3 regions of the Micromonospora sp. WMMA1996 genome follow, and region 2 is predicted to be linked to each of the others. Evidence: riboswitches for the same ligand, from Rfam matches in the RefSeq annotation. Region 2 holds a riboswitch; each other region holds the start of a gene.

What was found. Region 2 has a riboswitch for cyclic di-AMP ahead of COO58_RS04215 (hypothetical protein). Riboswitches for the same ligand answer to the same signal wherever they lie in the genome.
Region 1: it holds a riboswitch for cyclic di-AMP, as region 2 does, so the genes downstream of both, COO58_RS20705 (hypothetical protein) here and COO58_RS04215 (hypothetical protein) in region 2, are expected to answer to the same signal.
Region 3: it holds a riboswitch for cyclic di-AMP, as region 2 does, so the genes downstream of both, COO58_RS06640 (NlpC/P60 family protein) here and COO58_RS04215 (hypothetical protein) in region 2, are expected to answer to the same signal.

The regions. Positions count from the first base shown of each region.
Region 1 covers NZ_PDHU01000003.1:236,696-240,262, forward strand. The annotation lists gene COO58_RS20695 (AAA family ATPase) at 1-756, shown strand, start outside; gene COO58_RS20700 (cation diffusion facilitator family transporter) at 833-1,747, shown strand; cyclic di-AMP (ydaO/yuaA leader) riboswitch at 1,892-2,022, shown strand; gene COO58_RS20705 (hypothetical protein) at 2,027-3,103, shown strand; gene COO58_RS20710 (DUF2269 domain-containing protein) at 3,183-3,567, shown strand, end outside.
Region 2 covers NZ_PDHU01000001.1:864,941-868,507, forward strand. The annotation lists gene COO58_RS04205 (SHOCT domain-containing protein) at 1-126, shown strand, start outside; gene COO58_RS04210 (YibE/F family protein) at 270-1,559, shown strand; cyclic di-AMP (ydaO/yuaA leader) riboswitch at 1,714-1,844, shown strand; gene COO58_RS04215 (hypothetical protein) at 1,849-2,874, shown strand; gene COO58_RS04220 (carbonic anhydrase) at 2,933-3,567, opposite strand, start outside.
Region 3 covers NZ_PDHU01000001.1:1,348,435-1,352,001, forward strand. The annotation lists gene COO58_RS06630 (pyridoxamine 5'-phosphate oxidase family protein) at 1-248, opposite strand, end outside; gene dcd (dCTP deaminase) at 327-905, shown strand; gene COO58_RS06640 (NlpC/P60 family protein) at 978-2,012, opposite strand; cyclic di-AMP (ydaO/yuaA leader) riboswitch at 2,026-2,163, opposite strand; gene COO58_RS06645 (N-acetylmuramoyl-L-alanine amidase) at 2,384-3,567, shown strand, end outside.

The sequences.
Region 1 (3,567 bases), on a different contig from region 2:
CGGCGGGCGAAGCCGAAGCGGGACCCGTACCAGCTGGCCGGCGGCGTGCGCGAGCTGAGCACGTACGCCGACCGGCAGCGCGCCGCCCGGGCGGCGGCCCGGGAGCGTCCGGCGGACTACCGCGACTACGCCCACGTGGTGGTGGACGAGTCGCAGGACGTCTCGCCGATGCAGTGGCGGATGATCGGGCGCCGGGGCCGGCTGGCGTCCTGGACGGTGGTCGGCGACCCGGCGCAGACCGCCTGGACCGGCGACCCGCAGGAGCTGGACCGGGCCCGCGACCAGGCGCTGGGGCGTCGCCGCCGGCACCGCTACGAGCTGACCACCAACTACCGCAACTCGGCGGAGATCTTCGCGGTGGCGGCGGCGGAGATCCGCCGGCTGTATCCGGACCTGACGCTGCCCGACGCGGTGCGTTCCACCGGCGTGTCGCCGGTCGAACGCACGGTGCCCGCCGCCGAGCTGCCGGCGAGCACGGTCGAGGCGGCCCGGATCCTGCTGGGCGAGGTGGAGGGCACCGTCGGCGTGATCACACCGGTGCCGCGCCGGGACGAGGTGGCCGGCTGGCTGGACGGCCTCGGCGCCGGCCGGCTCCAGGTGGTGACCAGCCTGCAGGCCAAGGGCATGGAGTACGACGGCGTGGTGCTGGTCGCGCCGAGCGAGATCCGGGCCGACCCCGGCTCGGGGGTGCGCACGCTCTACGTCGCGTTGTCCCGGGCCACCCAACGCCTCACCACGCTCGACCCGACCGGGTGATCCACCCTCACTTGCACACATAGCGATGTGAACATACATTGGGCCTGGCCAGGGTGCGGGAGGGAAGGGTGTGTGCGTGGGCGCAGGTCATGACCACAGCGGTGCGGTGACCAACGCGGCGCACCGCCACCGGGGCCGGCTCTGGGCGGCGTTCGCGCTGCTCACCGCCCTCATGCTGGTCGAGGCGGTGGCCGCCTTCGCGACCGGTTCGCTCGCGCTGCTCTCCGACGCCGGGCACATGTTCACCGACGTGCTCGGCATCGGCATGGCGCTGGCCGCGATCACCGCCACCCGGCGCGCCACCACCGATCCGCAGCGCACATTCGGCCTCTACCGGCTGGAGGTCCTCGCGGCGCTGGCGAACGCGGTGCTGCTCGGCGCGGTCGCGGTCTACGTCCTGGTCGAGGCGGTACGCCGGTTCGGTGACCCGCCGCAGGTGCTGGCCGGCCCGATGCTCGTGGTGGCGGTGCTCGGCCTGCTCGCCAACGTCGGCGCCTTCGCGCTGCTGCGCTCCGGGGCGCAGGAGAGCATCAACCTGCGCGGCGCGTACCTGGAGGTGCTCGGCGACCTGCTCGGCTCGCTCGGGGTGATCGGCGCCGCGCTGGTCATCGCGGTCACCGACTGGTGGTGGGCCGACCCGTTGGTGGCCGTGGCGATCGGTCTGTTCATCCTGCCCCGCACCTGGCGGCTCGGCCGGGCGGCGGTGCGCATCCTGGTGCAGGCCGCGCCGGAACACCTCCAGGTGACCGCGGTGCACGACCGGCTGGCCGCCGTGCCGGGCGTGGCGGAGGTGCACGACCTGCACGTGTGGACGCTGACCTCGGGCATGGAGGTGGCCTCGGCGCACCTGACCACCGCTCCCGGCGCCGAGGTCGCCACCGTGCTGGCCGCCGCCCGGGCCGCCCTGCACGAGGACTTCTCGATCGATCACGCCACGTTGCAGATCGAACCCGGAGCGTCGGCCGGAGCGTGCGGCCCGACCGAGTGGTAATTAGGGCAAACTTAAATCTAGGCCGCTATTGTGGCGTAATGCCGGCTTTGCCGGGTTCACCGGCTCCGGGCGACGGAGCCGGCCCCGGGCAACGCCGGTAGGCTCGGTCGCGGCCACACCGCGGGCGCCACCCCGGCGCCGGTGGAGCGGCCGTCGCCTAATCGCCCGCAGGGCGAGCCGGGGAACCACGTACGTGGGGTGCATCCGCGTCAGCGGTAGGGATCTTCCGTCCCGAACCCGTCAGCTAACCCGGTCGGCGGTTGACGGAAGGACATGTGAATGCCCCCAGTGGCACCTGTACGACGGACGGCCGCCCGGATGGCGGCCCTGCTCGTCGCGATGCTGGCCCTCGGCGTCGTGACCGCGCCGGCCTCCCCCGCCTCGGCGGCGTGGTCGGCCTCCCCCACCGGCCTGCGCGCCGCCGCCCCCGGCGGTGACGACGAGGGCGGCACCCCGGAACTGCGCGCCCAGCTCGACGCGGCCAGCAAGGGCTGGCTGGAGGCCAAGGCCGCGCTGAGCCGGTCGGTGGCCCGGCAGAAGCAGCTCACCGAGCGACTCGACGCGGTCGGCGCCGAGCTGGCCGTACGCGACGCCAAGGTCGGCGAGATCGCCGAGGTGGCGTACCGCACCGGCCGGATGGGCACCGCCGCGGCCCTGCTCGGCAGCAGCAGCCCGGAGGGCTTCATGGACCGGGCGGCCGCGCTGGAGCAGGTCGCCGCGCACGAGGACCGGACGCTGCGCGACCTGATCACCACCCGGGACGAGGCGACCCGGACCCGCGCCGCGCTCGACGGCGAGATCCGGGAGCAGCGCAAGCAGGTCACGGTGATGGCCAAGCGCAAGCAGCAGGCCGAGCGGGCGCTGGAGGTGGCGAACGACCGGCCGTCCGCCGGCAGCGGCGGCGTCCGGGGCACCTCGACGGCGAACGCGACGCCGGCCAAGCGCAACTCCGACGGCTCCTGGCCGGCGGAGTCGTGCAGCGTCAACGACCCGACGCCGGCCGACGGCTGCATCACCCCGCGCACCCTGCACGCGCTCAACCAGGCCAAGGCGGCCGGCTTCACCCGGTACGTCTCCTGCCACCGGCCCAGCGGCTCCGGCGAGCACCCGAAGGGACGCGCCTGCGACTTCGCCGCCCAGAAGGACGGCTTCGGCGGGGTGGCCAGCGGCGGCGACCGGACGTACGGCAACAACCTGGCCGCGTACTTCGTGCGCAACGCCGACCCGCTCGCCGTGCTCTACGTGATCTGGTTCAAGCAGATCTGGCTGCCCAGCAGCGGCTGGAAGTCGTACAGCGGCGGCAACGGCGACCCGTCCAGCGACCACACCAACCACGTGCACCTGTCGGTCTACTGAGCACTACGCTCCCCGACGTACTCCGGGAGTCGTCGCGCGGCCCACGACGTGGGCCGCGCGGCGGCCGACGATCGGTGGCATGAGACGACTCTCCCCCGCCGGACGCAAGGCGCTGCTCACCGCGCACCTGGTCACCTCGCTCGGCTGGCTCGGCACCGACCTGGGGCTGCTCGCGCTGGGCGTGGCCGGGCTGCGCGGCGCCGACCCGGAGGTCGTCTACCCCGCGGCGGCGTTGCTGGTCACCTGGCTGTTCGCGCCGCTGAGCGTCGCGGTCTGGCTGATCGGGGTGGCCAGCGCGCTGCTCACCCCGTGGGGGCTGCTGCGGTGGCGGTGGGTGCTGGTGAAGTTCGCGCTCACCACCGTGATGCTCGGGCTGGTGCTGCTCCTGCTGACGCCCCGGGTCCGGCACCTCGGCGCGCTGGCCGGCGCGGCCGACGCGCACCTGCGGATCGACCTGGTGGTGC
Region 2 (3,567 bases):
GTGGTGCGGATGCCCGGTCCGGACCGCGCGTCGCCCGGCACGGCCCGGCGCATTCTCGACGAGCGGTACGCCCGCGGTGAGATCGACGAGGACGACTACCGACGGCGACGCGCCGGCCTGGCCTGACCCGGCGTCCACCGGCGGCGCGGGCCGGCCTGGCTACCATGGCCGGGCGACGACCCGGGCGTGATCCCCACGCGTCCGCGCCGGCCCCGGTGACCCGACCGGTCCGGTGACCCGGTTCCGCCGCGACCGTTGGGAGAGACGCCGTGGGCGCCGATCACACCCGTCCCGCAGCCGCCGCGCCGCCGGGCGTACGCCGGCTCCTGATCGCCACCGTGGTGCCGCTCTTCGTGCTCACCGTGATCGCGGCGCTGGTGCTCTGGCCCCGGGCGGACCGCGACCCGGTGGACGGCGGCGCGGACGTGCCGCGCTACCACGGCACGGTGACCCGGGTGGTGACCGAGCCCTGCCCGCCGACGCCCGAGTCGCCCGAGGGCGACACCGGCGGCCCCTGCGGCACCGTGACCGTCGCCGCCGAGCAGGGGCCGGACGCGGGCCGGCAGGTCGAGACGCCGGTCCCCACCGGACCCGGCGCGCCCCGGGTCGCGGTCGGCGACGAGGTGGTCCTGGTCGAGCTGGTCGACCCGGGCGACCCGTCGGTGAAGACCTACAACATCGCCGAGCACCAGCGCGGTACGCCGCTGATCTGGCTGGTGGCCCTCTTCGCCGCCGCGATCGTGGCGTTCGGCCGCTGGCGCGGGCTGGCCGCGCTGGGCGGACTGGTGGCCAGCTTCGCCATCCTGCTCGGCTTCGTGCTCCCCGGCATCGGCGCCGGGCAGTCGCCGCTGCTGGTGGCGATCGTCGGCGCCGCACTGATCATGTTCGTGGTGCTCTACCTGACCCACGGGATCACCGCGCAGACGTCGGTGGCGGTGCTGGGCACGCTCGGCAGCCTGGTGATCACCGGAGTGCTGGGCACGCTGGCCACCGCCGCCACCCACCTGACCGGCTTCGGCAGCGAGGACGCCACCACGCTGTCGATGTTCCAGGGTGACGTGGACCTGCACGGACTGTTGCTGGCCGGCATCATCATCGGTTCGCTCGGCGTGCTGGACGACGTCACCGTCACCCAGGCGGCCACCGTCACCGAGCTGGCGCACGCCAACCCGGGGCTGTCCCGACGGCAGCTCTACCGGGCGGCCACCCGGGTGGGCCGGGCGCACATCGCGTCCACCGTCAACACCATCGTGCTGGCGTACGCGGGCGCCTCGCTGCCGCTGCTGCTCCTGCTGGTCGCCGACTCCCGCCCGGTGGGTCAGCTGCTCACCAGCGAGTTCCTCGCCCAGGAGATCGTCCGTAGCGCGGTGGCCACGCTCGGCCTGATCGCCGCCGTACCGCTGACCACCGCGCTGGCCGCGGTCGTGACCACCGCCGGCCGCGCCGGGCGGGCCGCCGGACCCGCGACGCCCCGGCCGCCGTCGCCCCGGGAGGACGCGTGGGAGGCGCTCGGCGAGGGCCGGTCCGGCGGGGGCAGGAGCACGGAGGCCGCATGGTGACACTCCGCAGCGTGACGGCCGATTCCAAACGCGATGCTGGTCACGCTGGGCGGTGGCGAATTCTCGCGATTGGTCGGCTTCCGGACGTAGATCCCCGGGAGTGGTCTCGGGTAACCTCGCTGCCGGTCACCGCCGAAGGCGCGCACCGGCGCCTGCGGTGCCGCCGCCCAATCGCCTCCGGGCGAGCCGGGGAACCAGGTACATGGGGTGAATCCGCGCCAGCGGAAGGGGCCGCTTCCGTCCCGAACCCGTCAGCTAACCCGGTCGGCGGTCGACGGAAGGGAACACTGTGACGGCACCCCTGCGCCGCTGGCTGACACCCGTGGTGGCCGTGCTCGCCGCTCTCGCCGTGCTGGCCGGGCCGACGCCGGCCTCGGCGGCCCCCGGCACCGCCGCCCCGAACCCCTCGGGCCACTCGGAGGACGACGACCCACCGCTGATCAGCGAGGCCGTCACCGCCGCCAACCGCGCCTACCTCCAGGCCAAGTCGAAGTTGGACACGTCGCGCAAGCGGCAGCTCCAGCTCGCGCTGGAGGTGAAGGCGGCGCAGAGCCAGCTCGACGCGCTCAGCCCGCAGGTGAGCGAGATCGCGGCACAGTCCTACCGGACCGGTCGCGTCGGCGCCATGGCGATGCTGCTGGAGAGCGACTCCCCCGACTCGTTCGTCCAGCGGGCCAGCGCGCTCGACGAGCTGAACCTGTTCAACGCGCAGCGCCTCGCCGCCATCAACGAGGTGAAGGGCCGCGCCGAGCGGGCCAAGATCGCGCTCGACGCCGAGGTGCGGGAGCAGGAGAAGCAGGCGAACGCGATGGCCCGCGAGAAGGTCGAGGCGCAGAAGGCGCTGAAGCTGGTCGGCGGGCTGGACTTCACCGGTGGCCTGGTCTCGGCCACCTCGCCGGTTGCCAAGATCGGCCCCGGCCGCACCGCCGACGGCGGGTGGAAGTCCGAGTCGTGCAGCGAGAACGACCCGACCACCTCGGGCTGCGTCACGCCGCGCACGCTGCACGCGTACAAGGAGGTCAAGCGCGCCGGCTTCAACCGCTTCGTGGGCTGCTACCGCCCCGGCGGGCCGTGGGAGCACCCCAAGGGCAAGGCGTGCGACTGGTCGTTGCAGAACAGCGGCTTCGCACCGTGGCACAACAACGACACCCGCCGGTACGGCAACGAGGTGGCCGCCTTCCTCATCCGCAACGCCGACCGGCTGGGCATCTACTACGTGATCTGGAACCGGCAGATCTGGTTCCCGGCGACCGGCTGGAGTTCCTACAGCGGGCCCTCCAACCACACCGACCACGTGCACATGTCGCTGCTCTGACGCGCGCGTACGACAAGGGGCCGCCCGTGGGCGGCCCCTTTCGCGTATCGGTTCCCGGTCAGCCGGCGAGCGCCGCGTCCGCCGACGCGGCCGGTGCCGGCAGCGGGGCCGGGGACTGCGCCACCGTCCGGACCTCGCCGCCACTGAGCCGGTACGACATGCCGACCACCGCGCAGGCCCCGCCGGCCACCTTCGCGGCGAGCACCGAGGAGCGGGCCAGCAGTGCCTCCACCGTCTGGGCGATGTGCACGTCGATGATGCCGTCGAGGTCCTCGACGCCCTGGCGGCCGGCCCGGAGCAGGCTGGGTGAGACGGCGTCCACCACCGCGCCCAGGTGTCCGGCCGGGGCGGAGCCGGTGCGGACCGCCTCGCGGGCCGCCTGGACCGCGCCGCACGAGTCGTGGCCGAGCACCACCACGAGCGGCGTGCCGAGCACGGTGACCGCGTACTCCACGCTGCCCAGCACCTCCGGGCCGGCGGTGTGGCCGGCGGTGCGCACCACGAAGAGGTCACCGAGGCCGCGGTCGAAGATGATCTCGGCGGCGAGTCGCGAGTCGGAGCACCCGACGATCACCGCGAACGGGTGCTGACCGTCGGCGACCGCCGCCCGGTGCCCGGCGTCCTGGTTCGGGTGCTGCGGCACACCGGTGACGAACCGGTGGTTACCGGCACGCAGTTCGGCGAGTGCCTCGT
Region 3 (3,567 bases), 480 kb from region 2:
TCCTCCGGCGGGAAGGAGTGCAGCGCGTAGCGGCCGTCGCGTTCGAGGTCGCGGCGCTTCGGGGAGTCGATGACGAAGCACCAGAGCCCGTCGGCGGTGATCACCGGGGAGACCGGGTGCACCCGCGGGCCGCCGTCGGCGCGGACCGTGGCGAGGTAGCCGAAGCCCGGCCCGTACTGCTGCATCAGGAGGCGGATCTCGTCGGCGAGGCGGGGCTCGTCGGCGGCGAATTCGGACCAGGAAGCCATGCGGACATTCTATCGAACACGTGTACGAAGAAGTAGTGCGACACGCAGGTCACCCGTACCGGTCGCTATGGTGTTCCGATGCTGCTCTCCGACCGCGACCTGGTCTCCGAGATCAAGTCGGGCACGCTCGCGCTGGAGCCCTTCGAGCCCACGCTGGTGCAGCCGTCCAGCATCGACGTACGCCTGGACCGGTTGTTCCGGGTCTTCAACAACCATCTCTACACCCACATCGACCCGTCGGTGCAGCAGGACGACCTGACGTCGATGGTGGAGGTGCCGGAGGGCCAGCCCTTCGTGCTGCACCCGGGCGAGTTCGTGCTCGCCTCCACGCTGGAGGTGATCTCGCTGGGCGACCAGCTCGCCGGGCGACTGGAGGGCAAGTCCAGCCTGGGCCGGCTCGGCCTGCTGACCCACTCCACCGCCGGCTTCATCGACCCGGGCTTCTCCGGCCACGTCACGCTGGAGCTGTCCAACGTGGCGAACCTGCCGATCACGCTCTGGCCGGGAATGAAGATCGGTCAGCTCTGCATCTTCCGGCTCTCCTCGCCGGCCGAGCACCCGTACGGCTCGGCCGTCTACGGATCGCGCTACCAGGGCCAGCGCGGCCCGACGCCGAGCCGGTCCTGGCAGAGCTGGCGCACCTGGCCCACCCGCTGACGCCGAGCGCCGCTTGTTAAGAGGGGCCCCCTCCTATGCAGAATGCGTTAAGAGGGGGCCCTTCCTTACACCTCAGGCGGGGCGGCCGTAGCTGTTGATGTCGCCGTCGTCGACGCGCTTCATGGTGATCGGCTTGCCGGACTGGGAGGCGTGCACCACCCAGCCGTCGCCCACGTACATCCCCACGTGGTGCAGGTCGCCGTAGTAGAAGACCAGGTCACCGGCGCGCAGCTCGGACCGGCTGACCCGCTTCGTCACGTCGTGCTGCTGCCGGGCGTTGTGCGGCAGCGAGACCCCGGCCTTGGCCCAGGCGGCCATGGTCAGGCCGGAGCAGTCGAAGTGGTCCGGGCCGGCGGCCCCCCAGACGTAGATCTTGCCGATCTGGGCGCAGGCGAACTTGACCGCGACCCCGGCCGCGCCGCCGGGGTAACCGGACGGGCAGGGGGCCGGGCGCAGCGGGCCGCCACCACCGTTGCCGTAGACCTTCAGCCGCAGCTTCTGCAGCCGGGCGATCTCGCCGTCGATCTGCTTCTTCTTCGTCGCGAGCTGCGCCTCGGTGCGGCTCAGGTCGGCGACCATCTGGTCCAGCGGCCGCTTCTTGGCGGCCAGCTCGTCGCGCAATTCGGCGACGGCACGCACCTGCTCCTGCTGGTGGTGTGCGAAGCGGTCGAGCAGCTCCAGGCCGCTGACCAGGTCGCCCGGCGAGCGGCTGCCCAGCAGGGCGTTGACGGTGGAGAGGTTGTCGCCCTTGTACGCGTCGGCGGCGAGCCCGCCGACCTGGCCCAACGCCGCGTCCACCCGGGCCTGCAGCGGGGCGATCTGCCGGCCGAGCGCGTCGGCCTGCTTGCGCCGCACCGCGAGCTGCTCGCGTACGGCGTTGACCTGCTCGATGACCGGTTCGAGCTTGTTCCAGTCGCGGTCGATCTGGGCCTCGATCTCGGCGACCGAGGGTTCGGCGTGGGCCGCCGTGGCGCCGCCGGTCAGAACGACGGCGGTGCCGACCAGGGCGGCGAGGGCGGTGGTGAAGCGGGACCAGCGGGAACGCGGCGCGACGAGGGACCGGTCGACCGACCGGTTCGACGACGGCCGCGGGGCATGGAGTGCCACCGGGCGTCCGTACTCCTTCTTCCTGACCGCCTACCGGGTTAGCTGACGGATTCGGACGGGAAGGGAGCCGCCCTACCGCAGCTCCGCTGCGGATTCACCCCAGGTACCTGGTTCCCCGGCTCGCCCGTGGGCGACTCGGCGGTGCCGGACCGTCACCGACCGGGTTGGACGGTGAGACTGGCGGCCGACGATTCACCAGAGTAGGAGCCGTCGTTATCGATCCGCAACTCGGGACGCCGTGACACTCCGTACCGACACCTGGGTGAAGTTTTCTTTCATTAAGGATTACCTGCTGGAAAGGTATTGACCCTCGCGGGTGTGCGGAGTGAGGGTGGGGACGCAGTGACCCCCATCCCTGTCCAGGAGGTTCGATGCACCTCTCCACCCCACCGTCGGGCGGACGGATACTGCTGGCCGCCGCCGTGGCGACCGCCACCGCGCTGGCCGTCACCGGCCCGGTGACCGCCGCGCCGGAGACGGCCGGACCCGCCACCGACCGGCAACGGCAGTACGCCGCCGCGGCCACCGAGTACGGCGTGCCGCAGAACGTGCTGCTCGGCGTCTCCTATCTCGAGTCCCGCTGGGACACCCACCCCGGCCAACCCAGCACCAGCGGCGGCTACGGCCCGATGCACCTGACCGACGCGGCACACGTCCTCGCCACCCCGGGCAGCGCCCACGTCGACGAGGACGAGGACCCGCGCGGCGACGACTCCCGCCCGCTCACCCTCGACCCGGCCACCGCCGCCGCGCCGGCACGGGAGACCCCGCTGCCCCGCGCCTCGCTGCAGACGATCGACACCGCCGCGACGCTCACCGGGCTCGACGCGCAGACGCTGCGCACCGACCCGGCGGCGAACATCCGCGGTGGCGCGGCGCTGCTCGCGTCGTACCAGAAGGCACTGGGCGGGCCGGTCGGCGCCGGCACCGACGCGGCGGCCTGGTACGGCGCGGTGGCCCGCTACTCCGGCGCGGACACCGCCGACGCGGCGGCGGCCTTCGCCGACGAGGTCTACGACCAGCTCGGCCAGGGCGCGACCCGGACCACCGACGACGGGCAGCGGGTCACGCTGGCCGCCACCGCCGCCCGGCCGGACCGGTCCCGGCTGGCCCGGCTCGGCCTGCGCCACGCCCAGCGGCCGGACGGCCTGGAGTGCCCGGTCCGGCTGGCCTGTGAGTGGATCCCCGCCCCGTACGAGCAGCTCAGCGCCGACCCGGGCGACTACGGCAACCACGACCTGGGCAACCGGCCGAAGCAGCAGAAGATCGAATACATCGTCATCCACGACACCGAGGGCTACTTCGGCCCCAGCGTCGACCTGGTGAAGCGGGCCGACTACCTGGGCTGGCACTACACGCTGCGCTCGGTGGACGGCTACGTCGCCCAGCACATCAAGGCCAAGGACGTCGGCTGGCACGCCGGCAACTGGTACGTCAACGCCAAGTCCATCGGTCTGGAGCACGAGGGCTTCGCCGGTCAGGGCACCTGGTACACCGAGGCGATGTACCGGGCCTCGGCCAAGCTGGTCCGCCACCTCGCGCTGAAGTTCGGCAT